Proteiniborus sp. DW1: one gene and its partner. The protein of the gene in region 2 interacts with the protein of the main gene of each other region in a pairwise test. Links are inferred from orthologs where the notes say so. Each region holds a gene or a part of one and is shown on either strand. Other genes may lie near its edges.

Region 1 (3,055 bases), on a different replicon or contig from region 2:
TTATGCTTTACTACAACATCTAATCCAATAGTAGGCTCATCTAAGAATATTATCTCTGGGTTGTGTATAATAGATGCAGCTATTTCACAGCGTATTCTTTGTCCAAGTGAAAGCTTACGCACAGGAGTTTCTAATAAGTCTCCTATCTCAAACATATCTGTAAGATATGAAATTCTTTTTTTCAAGTAGTCATCCCCTAGCTCATATATCCTTCCCAGTAAATTAAAACTATCTATAGGCGGAAGATGAAACCATAGCTGCGACTTCTGTCCAAAGACTGTACCTATTCTATAAGACAATTGCTTTCTGTCCTTAGAAGGATTTAAGCCAAGTACACTTAATTCTCCTGATGTAGGGTATAGTATTCCAGTAAGCATCTTAATGGTTGTAGATTTACCTGCACCATTGGGACCAATAAATGCAAGAATTTCTCCCCTTTCTACATTAAAGGAAATACCCCTGACTGCTTCCACCTCCTTGTATTCAGGAGAAAACATTGACCTAATACTCCCCTTTAATCCTGCACTCTTGATTTTTACCTTAAAAGTCTTTTGTAAGTTAGATGCCTGTATTATACCCATTTTTTTCCCCTCCCCTTTTTATAGATATCGCAGTTTTGAAACACAAATTTGATCACTCCTATTCTGTAGTAAAAATTTAGTTCTCATTGAGTTTTAGCCTTGCTATATGTATGCTTTGGAATAATTGTAGTGTTCAAAAACTTGCTTCTGAGCTTCATTAAGTTCCTGATAAAAGCTTTTGGTCAGTCTAGTTAACTAGTTAAACTATATAAAAAAGCCCGGAGACAAGTCATTTTGAGACTCGTCCTCCAGGCTTTTCTCCTAGAAGTGTAGATAAAAATCCTGTACCGCTTGGACCTGCCGCCTTTAGCCGGAACCCTAGGTACACTCTCAAATATTACTATATAATATACTTTAATTTCCCAAATATGTCAACATCTAATTTAAAAATTTGTCTAAATTTTATCTATTGAACTACACGGCAATAATTAGTCAAACATCAATAGCCTGCCTCTGTGATTTTACTTTGATTTTAATGCCCCATTAAATATTTTAGATACGGAGAATCTATAGGTATCATTATAACTGTTTCGCCATCTATTGAGGTCTTATATGAGTTTAGTGTAGTATATAATTTGAAAAACTCCACATCTTGTCCATATGCATCATTATATATCCTAGCTGCTTCCTTTTCTCCCTCTGCTACTATCTCCTTTGCCTGCGAGCTAGTCTTGGCAATTAGCTCTGCAACTTCTCTATCTGCCTCTGCCATAATTCTAGTTTTTTCTGCATCTCCTTGAGATAAATATTCTTGAGCTTTACTTGCTCTCTCAGATATCATTCTCTTATATACTGATTGTTCATTGCTTTCAGGCAAATCTATTCTTTTCATTTGAATATCTACTATTTCTATTCCATTTGAATTGCTTTTAAGTATATCATTAATATTCTGCTGAACTACTAAGTCTACATTTCCTCTTTTATTATCTGCCGGATTTATGATTTGACCATATTCTAGCTTTCCAAGCTCATTTCTAACTGATGAATACATAATATCACTAAGTCTAGCCTCTGCAGCATCTATTGTCTTTAATGTCTCCAGCATATCTACAGGATCTGTTATTCTCCATAGTGTATAATAGTCAACTAATATCCTTTTCTTATCAAAAGTATTTATTTCAGTAGCAGGTACATCATAGAAAAGTATGTGCTTAGGTAGTTTTGAGACTGATTGAATAAAAGGTATTTTTATCTTAAGACCTTCTTCATCAATTACCTTTACTACTTTTCCAAATTGTTTGATTATACCATATTCATTTGGTTTTATTACAAACAGGTTGCTTAATAAAAGGACAGCAATAATTAGAATTGGTACATAAACAAAAAATGTCTTCTTTATTATACTTTTAGCTTTTATAGCTTCCATTTAGTTGCCCCCCCTCTTTAGTAGTTCCTCTAAAGGTACATATTTTACTGTATTACCGCCATCATCTACAATTATAACTCTTGCATCCTTGAAAGCTATCTCTAATGCTTCTATTATCAATCTATGTCTAGTAGTATCTGGGTTGTTTTTATATTCTGAGTAAATAGCATTAAATTGAGCTACATCTCCCTTAGCTTTTTCTACTTTACTAATTTTTTCACCCTCTGCCTTACTAAGTATAGCAGCTTGCTCACCTTGTACTTGATTAATCTTCTCATTTCTATATTTATTTGCTTCGTTTATTTTTGTTATCCTCTCTTCTCTAGCATCTGTAACTGATTTAAAGGCAGCATCTACTTCTGCAGTTGGTAAATCTACGTCTTGCAGATTTACATTTATTATTGATATACCTAAGTTGTAATGATTTATAAGCTCAATTAGATTTTCTCTAATATCATTTATTATCTTAGTTCTACCGTCTGTTAGTGCATCATCTACTGTGGCACTTCCTACTACTGTTCTTAGAGATGAGGAAGTTGCATTTTTTAATATAGTTTCAGGATTACTTGTATTATATAAGAATGCTATAGGGTCAACTATTTTCCATTGAACCTCTAAATCTGCTAATACTATGTTCTCGTCACCAGTTATCATCTTAGATTCTGCTACGTTTGTCTGCATCTGTTCTCCTTTTTCTGTATATCCCAGTGTCAAAGAGAAGGTTTCCTTTGATAACTTATGTACCTTTTGTATAGGATAAGGTAATTTAAACTTAAGCCCAGAACCAACTATTTCATTGCTTGGTTTTCCAAAGGTTGTAAGCACTGCAAATTCAGTTTGATCAACAGTATAAACACTAGAAAGTGAAGCTAGTACTAATAAAGCTACTATGGCTATGGCCCAAATAACCTTGGTATTAATATTTAGATTCAATTTCTTTTTATTTGGTTCAATTTCAATCACATTTTCATCATATTTCTTTTTAATTTTTTGCTTTTTTACCTTATCGGCAGCTATTATAATTGCTACTACAGCTAAAATAACTAAAAATTGCATTTAAATCCCCCTTTCTTTAGATACCTTTATTATATACCCTAACTGATATTTT
Region 2 (8,334 bases):
AGTCACTTAAAAATACTCCAAATGCATATGAGATAGATGATTATAAAAAAAATGGGGATATATATTATTTTTTTGTTATGGACTATATAGAAGGGTATAATATTAAAAAAATAATAGAACATGGCAAATTAAAATTAAAAGATATAATTGGAATAGGAATAATTTTATTGAATATTCTTGAAAGAATATATAAAATGGGATATGTATATGTTGATATTAAGCCAGATAATATTATGATAGATAAGAAAAAGAAGAAGGTCGGTTTTATTGACTTTGGAGGAGTGATAGAAGTTGGCCAAGGAATCAAGGAATTCACCCCTGCCTATAGCATTTTTTCATGGGGTATAGACGTAAATAATAATTATGAAGCCTATATTATTTTTAGCAATGCTATGATAATTTCCTCTATGCTACTAAGAAGAGAATTTAATCCATTAGTACATAACTTAGAACAGATAATATCAAATATTAATCTTCTAACTCTTGATAGAAGACTAAAAAAGTGCTTAATAAAAGCACTTAGAGGAGAAATTAATAAAATAAGTACTTTTAGAGAAGACCTTAAAAAGCTCCTTAAAGAATGTAATCTACACCTAGAAGTAAATAGGAATACAGCCCATAAAATTAAATACAATATAAAGTCTGAGTTGTTTATAGATGTATTTTTTATATTTAGTATAGGATTTTTTTTAACGATGATTGCTATAGGTATTAATATTTATTTTTTTAGAGGATGACATGAGCGATTATGAATTATTAAAGGACTACAGGTGATGCCATTTATGAGAGAAAAAGTAATTAATGTAATAAAAGAATACGGTTTAATAGAAAAAGATGATAAAATAGTAGTAGGAGTTTCAGGTGGACCTGATTCTATGGCTTTACTTTATATTCTTAAGGATGTAAGGGAAGAGATTAATTTCAGTATTTATGTTGCTCATGTGAATCATGGTATCAGAAAAGAAGAAGCAGATGCTGATGAGGAGTTTGTTAGGAGCGTATGTTTAAAGAATTCTTTTCCTTTTTACTCAATTAAGGTTAATATGGATCAATATGCTGCTGAAAATAAGCTTACATCTGAAGAAGCTGGAAGAGCTATAAGATATGATTTTTTTAATAAGATACTAAATGACCTCGGTGGAGGAAAGATTGCTGTAGCACATAATAAAAACGACCAGGCGGAGACATTATTAATGAGATTTTTTAGGGGAACAGGCTTAGAAGGCTTAAGGGGCATGGAATACAAGAATATGAATATTATAAGACCTCTTTTAGATATTAGTAGAGAGGAAATAGAAGATTTTTGCAGGAATAATAATATATCTGTTAGAATTGATAGGACAAACTTAGAGCCTATATATGGTAGAAATAGAACTAGGTTAGAAGTTATCCCTTACATAATCAAAAATTATAATAAGGGAATCATTGATACTCTAAGCAGGACTGCTAGGCTAATGCAAATGGATAGTGAATTTATATTAGGGATTGCAGATGAAAGATTTAATAATTTAGTTGTAGAGGAGTCTCCAAATAGTATAGTACTATATATAGATAGGCTTAAAAATGAGCACTATTCCATTAGAACGAGAATAATTAGAAAAAGTATTGAAAAAATAAATGGAAGTCTAAAGGGTATAGAGGAAAAGCATATTAATAATATAATTAGTTTAATAGATGAAAACATAACAGGAAAAAGTATAAATATAACTAATAATATTATTATTAAAACTAGTTATGGAAAGATGATAATTCAGAAAGAAAATAAATATAATATAAAGTCCTTCAAATATACCTTTGACATAGGAGATACTATAGATATAAATGAGCTAGGAGCTATTGTTACTTCTAAGATAGTGCCTATATCAGAAGTAGATATTAAGCAAAGTAAAGGGTTTATAAAGTTCTTTGACTATGATAAAATTAAAGGTAGGCTTTGTATAAGAAATAGAAGAGATGGAGATAGATTTGCTCCATTAGGAATGAGAGGGACTAAAAAACTCAAGGATTTTTTTATTGATGAAAAGATACCAAGAGATGAGAGAGACCGTATACCAATTATAGAAGATGGTGAGAAGATTATTTGGGTAGTAGGATATAGAATAAGTGAAGAGTGCAAGATAAGTAGCAATACTTCAAGTGTCTTAGTATTAGAATACCAAAAATATAAATAAAACAATGTAAGATGGTTATTGACCGTCATTGATAAGGGAGGATTTTATATGAAAAACAATGTAAGGGAAGTATTAGTTTCACACGATGATATTCAGAAAAAAGTTAAAGAAATGGGACAAAAGATTACAAAAGATTATACTGGTAAGGACTTAATGCTCGTTGGTGTATTAAAAGGAGCATTTATGTTTTTAGGAGATCTTGCGAAAAATATTGAGATACCTCTTACTATAGACTTTATGGCTGTTTCTAGCTATGGAAATTCTACAGAATCTTCTGGTGTAGTGAGAATTCTTAAGGATTTAGAGGGAAGTATAGAAGGCAAGGATATATTACTAGTAGAAGACATTATTGATACTGGACTCACTCTAAACTACCTTGTTAATAATTTAAAGTCTAGAGGAGCTAATAGCGTAAAAATCTGTACTCTTCTTGATAAACCAGAGAGAAGATTAGTTGATCTAGAATTAGCATATAAAGGATTCGATATACCTGATGAATTTGTTGTAGGTTATGGAATAGATTTTGCAGAAGGTTACAGAAATCTTCCAGACGTATGTGTTTTAAAGGAAGAAGCATATCGTCATATACTTGAAAAATAAAATTTGACCATTATTGTCTTTTTATTATTGCTATGTTAGAATATAGTGATAATATTAACATCTGAGTTCGAAGGGAGGACTATTTTTGAAAAAATATTTTCGAGGTATAAGCTTTTATTTGCTTATATTTATCATACTAGTATTTGCAGTTCAGCTGTTGACGAAAAATGTTGAAGAAGCAAAGCAAATGGATTTTATCACATTGGTTAAGGAAATAGAAAACGATAATGTTGAAAGCATTGTGATAGTTCAAAATGAAAATACTGTAAAAGGTAGGCTTAAGGATAATACAACATTTTCCTTAACATTACCTTTTGATGCAAATACATTTTATGAGCAACACTTGAGAGACGCTATGGATGAGGACAAGATTCAAAGTATAACTGGAGAACCCCAACCACAGACTCCAATCTTTTTATCAGCTCTCCCAACTATATTTATGATTCTTGTATTTGTTGTGTTTTGGTTTGTATTTATGCAACAATCACAGGGTGGTGGAAACCGTGTAATGTCATTTGGTAAAAGTAGAGCTAAAATGCATAAGGATGAAGGTAAGAAAATTACTTTTGCCGATGTTGCAGGACTACAAGAAGAAAAAGAAGAGCTTAAGGAAATAGTTGATTTTCTTAAGAGCCCTAGAAAATATATTGAGTTAGGAGCTAGAATTCCTAAAGGAGTTCTAATGGTAGGCCCTCCAGGAACAGGAAAGACCTATTTAACAAAGGCTGTAGCTGGAGAAGCTGGAGTGCCATTCTTTAGTATAAGTGGTTCTGACTTCGTTGAAATGTTTGTAGGTGTAGGTGCTTCACGTGTAAGAGATTTATTTGAACAGGCTAAGAAAAACTCTCCTTGTATTGTTTTTATAGATGAGATTGATGCAGTGGGAAGAAGAAGAGGGGCAGGTCTTGGCGGAGGTCATGATGAAAGAGAGCAAACCTTAAATCAACTACTAGTAGAGATGGATGGATTTGGAGAAAATGAAGGTATAATCATGATAGCTGCTACAAATAGGCCTGATATCCTAGATCCAGCATTACTTAGACCTGGTAGATTCGATAGACAGGTATATGTTGGAGTTCCAGATATTAAAGGTAGAGAGGAAATCCTAAAGATTCATACTAGAGGCAAGCCACTAGCAGATGACGTAGACTTAAAGGTTGTGGCTAGAAGAACTCCTGGTTTTACACCAGCAGACTTAGAAAATTTAGTAAATGAGGCTGCACTACTTACAGCTAGACAAAATCTTAATAAAATACCAATGTCTATAATTGAAGAAGCATCAACTAAAGTAGTAGCTGGACCAGAGAAGAAGAGTCGAGTCATTAGTGAAAAAGAAAGAAAGCTTACGGCATATCATGAGGCAGGTCATGCAGTGGCTGCAAGACTTCTTCCAGGGTCAGATCCGGTTCATATGGTTACTATAATTCCTAGAGGAAGAGCTGGAGGATTTACAATGTATCTTCCAGAAGAAGATAGAAACTATGCAACAAAGACTGAGATGGAGCTTAGATTAGTTCACATGCTAGGCGGAAGAGTTGCGGAGCAGTTAGTGCTAGGAGATATAAGTACTGGTGCACAAAACGACTTAGATAGAGTGACTAAGATAGCTAGAAACATGGTAACTCACTATGGAATGAGTGAGAGTCTTGGACCTATGACATATGGTTCTGATGATGACGAAGTGTTCATAGGCAGAGATTTAGCAAGAAGTAGAAATTATAGTGAGGAAGTAGCTGCGGCTATAGACAAGGAAATGAGAAGAATTATAGATAATGCTTATAGTCAAGCAGAAACACTTCTAAAAGAAAATATAGATAAACTTCATAAAGTAGCAGAAGCACTACTAGAAAAAGAAACTCTAGATGCAAAAGAATTCGAAGCACTATTTGCAGAAGAGCAATAAAAGATAGAAGGCATAACAAGCCTTCTTTTTTTATGACCTAACCCGATTTTCCAAACGCTTTTCTTATGACCTAATCCAATTTTCTAACGGTGTTTGTTATATGTTTGTTAAATAACTATGATTAATACATAAGAATTAAGCGAATTTTTGTTTACAAGTTCTATTAAATGGTGTTATAAAATATACACAAGAGAAACTATAAAAAAGCTCAAATTTCAAACATTATGTTAAAATCCCTTGTTTAAACCAACCAATGACATATTCATACAATACGAAACAGAATTTTGACAAGTAATAGGACAATTTCCCGGGCAATGATTAAAATTGTAGATTTATCTCTAACTATGATTGAAAAAGCCAAGAAAAAATAATCAAATATGTCGGAAGTCATAAAGGAATAAAGATATTTTTATAGAATAATCTTTATAATGAAACATTTACTTCACAGCATTTAATATTATGAAATTAATATTGCAAAAACATGCTACATATAATAGTCTATATTTAGATGCATATATGTAAAATTGAAGCGTTAACTGCTAGTTTGACATAGTTTTAAGTTTGATTTTACAATGGGTAGATGTAAACGCTTTCACAATCGTTACATTTTACAGACTATTCAGAATGTAACAGAAATAGGAAACAAATTATAGATTAGGGGGAATAAGATGTTTGACAATGAGAGCTTAAAGGAGATTAAAAAAACAAGAAGTGAATGGGAAGAAACTCAACTAAAGAAAACATTGGCTAAGTTTCCTGAAAGAAAAGAAAAATTCACTACTGTTTCTGGTGAGGTAGTAAATCCGCTCTATACTCCTGAAGACGTAGAAGGACTGGACTATAATGAGGATATTGGATATCCAGGTCAATATCCTTTTACAAGGGGAGTTCAGCCCACCATGTATAGAGGAAAGCTTTGGACTATGAGAATGTATGCTGGATTTGCTACAGCAGAAGAATCTAACAACAGATATAAGTACTTACTTGAACAAGGTCAAACAGGTCTTAGCGTAGCTTTTGATTTGCCTACACAAATTGGTTATGATTCAGATCATCCACTAGCAGAGGGAGAAGTAGGAAAGGTTGGTGTTGCCATAGATTCATTGGAAGATATGGAAACACTTTTTGATGGTATTCCTCTTGACAAAGTGAGTACTTCCATGACAATTAATGCACCTGCTTCAGTTTTGCTTGCTATGTATATAGCAGTAGCAGAGAAACAAGGTGTCACGCCTGACAAGTTAAGAGGAACTATTCAAAACGACATACTAAAAGAATATATAGCACGAGGAACATATATTTTCCCAGTGGAACCATCTATGAGACTAATAACAAATATATTTGAATACTGCTCAAAGTTTGTACCAAAGTGGAATACAATAAGTATTTCAGGATATCACATTAGAGAGGCAGGCTGTACTGCAGCTCAGGAAGTAGGATTTACACTTGCTGATGGCATAGCTTATGTAGAAGCAGCCATAAAAGCAGGACTTGATGTAGATGATTTTGCACCTAGGTTATCATTTTTCTTTAATGCTCACAATGACTTATTAGAAGAGGTGTCAAAATACAGGGCTGCCAGAAGGCTTTGGGCAAAAATAATGAAAGAAAGATTTAATGCAAAAAATCCTAAATCAATGATGTTAAAATTTCATACACAAACCGGAGGTTCTACACTTACTGCACAGCAGCCTGATAACAACATTGTACGTGTTGCTATTCAAACATTAGCTGCAGTACTCGGTGGAACACAATCCTTACACACTAATTCAAGGGATGAGGCTCTTGCTCTCCCAACTGAAGATTCAGTTAGAATAGCCCTTAGAACTCAACAGATAGTAGCATATGAAAGTGGAGTTACAGATACCATTGACCCTCTAGCAGGTTCATATTATATAGAAGCTAAAACTGATGAAATAGAAGATAAGGCAATGGAATATATTAAAAAGATAGATGAGCTTGGAGGAGCACCAAGAGCTATAGATATGGGATATATCCAACAAGAAATAATGGATGCGGCATATAAATATCAAAAAGAAGTAGAAACAGGTGAAAGAATAGTAGTTGGCATGAATAAATTCCAAATAGAAGAAGAAGCACCGAAGGGGCTTTTAAGAGTAGACCCTGCTGTAGGTGTTCTTCAAAAACAGAAAATTGCTAACTTAAAAGCGAAAAGAGACAATGGACTTGTTAAGGAAAGGCTAGAGGCTTTAAGAAGTGCTTGTGAAGGTGACGCAAATGTTATGCCATATATTCTTGACTCAGTTAAGGCTTATGCGACCTTAGGAGAAATTTGCGGAGTGATGAGAGAAGTTTTTGGTGAGTATCAGCAATCTGTAATTATATAAAACACAAATCTTTAGAATTGGTGTAAAGGGAGGAAAACTAAGTGAACAGTAGACCAATAAGAGTTTTAATTGCAAAGCCGGGACTGGACGGACATGATAGAGGTGCAAAAGTAATCGCTAGAGCTTTAAGGGATGCAGGTATGGAAGTCATATATACGGGGCTTAGGCAAACCCCTGAGCAAATAGTATCTGCTGCCATACAAGAGGATGTGGATGTAGTAGCTATGAGTATACTATCAGGAGCTCATAACCACTTGCTTCCTAGAGTAGTAGAATTGCTTAAACAAGAAGGTGCAGATGACATGCTTGTTTTAGGTGGTGGAGTAATACCAGACGAAGATATTCCAGGACTTAAGGAAGCGGGGATAAAGGAAATCTTCACTCCAGGAACACCTACAACAGCAGTTATCGATTATATAAATGAAAACGTGAACAGACAATAGTGTATTCAGGCGGTGTTAATATTGGAATATATAGAAAAGCTTCTAAATGGAGATAAGAGAACTTGTGCTCGACTAATTTCCATAGCAGAAAATAATGAAGAAGAAGCGAAAAATATTATTAAAAACATATATAAATATACGGGGAAAGCTCACGTTATAGGTATTACAGGTCCTCCAGGTGGTGGAAAGAGCACCCTTACTGATAAACTTACAAAAGAGCTTAGAAAAAAAGGCAAAACAGTAGGTATAGTGGCTATAGACCCTACAAGTCCATTTTCTGGGGGAGCTATACTTGGTGACCGAATTAGAATGCAGGATTTAGCTACTGACCCAGGGGTATTTATTAGGAGTATGGGGACTAGAGGACACTTAGGGGGATTATCAAAGGCTACCCAAAGTGCAGTGAAGATATTGGACGTTTATGGAGCTGACTACATCATTATAGAAACTGTAGGGGTAGGTCAATCAGAGATAGATATAGTTAAAAATGCAGACACTATTGTTATGGTAATGGTGCCAGGTCTTGGAGATGACATTCAGGCTATTAAAGCTGGAGTAATGGAAATAGGGGATATATTCGCGATAAATAAAAGCGACTTAGATGGAGCGTCTAGAACTGCTGCAGAAGTGAAAGCAATGCTTGATATGGGGCCTAAAAAAGACAGAAGACCACCTATAGTACAGGTTGTAGCTAGCTTAAATAAAGGAATAGATCTTTTATTAGATGAAATTATGGACCATATGGAATATCTAAGATCTTCAGGAGAGCTTAATAAAAGGAGAGAAGACAACATTAGAATGGAAATTATAAAGCTAGTGGAAACAGAAATTATGAAAATTGTACTGCATAAATCCCAAACAGATCATAT

What was found. Proteins that work in one complex are often made in the same cells at the same time.
Region 1: the proteins of ftsH (region 2) and DW1_RS03045 interact in binary tests that used the Escherichia coli proteins (3 or more experiments, as listed by UniProt). The link is inferred for Proteiniborus sp. DW1 from one-to-one orthologs.

What each region holds. Positions count from the first base shown.
Region 1 is NZ_FMDO01000013.1:15-3,069, reverse strand. Bases 1-3,000 are described here. They hold DW1_RS03045 (protease modulator HflC), read right to left. Parts: upstream 1,948-3,000; coding sequence 1,054-1,947; downstream 1-1,053. Other genes in these bases: hflK (FtsH protease activity modulator HflK), read right to left, coding at 1,948-3,000; DW1_RS03050 (ABC transporter ATP-binding protein), read right to left, coding at 1-581. In the rest of the region: more of hflK, read right to left, coding at 3,001-3,003.
Region 2 is NZ_FMDO01000055.1:12,826-21,159, reverse strand. What follows is about bases 2,303-5,265. They hold ftsH (ATP-dependent zinc metalloprotease FtsH), read left to right. Parts: upstream 2,303-2,856; coding sequence 2,857-4,674; downstream 4,675-5,265. Other genes in these bases: hpt (hypoxanthine phosphoribosyltransferase), read left to right, coding at 2,303-2,771. Also shown: DW1_RS13205 (protein kinase domain-containing protein), read left to right, coding at 1-737; tRNA lysidine(34) synthetase TilS, read left to right, coding at 783-2,171; more of hpt, read left to right, coding at 2,220-2,302; DW1_RS13185 (acyl-CoA mutase large subunit family protein), read left to right, coding at 5,343-7,022; DW1_RS13180 (cobalamin B12-binding domain-containing protein), read left to right, coding at 7,064-7,465; methylmalonyl Co-A mutase-associated GTPase MeaB, read left to right, coding at 7,478-8,334. UniProt on the Escherichia coli protein: Acts as a processive, ATP-dependent zinc metallopeptidase for both cytoplasmic and membrane proteins. Plays a role in the quality control of integral membrane proteins.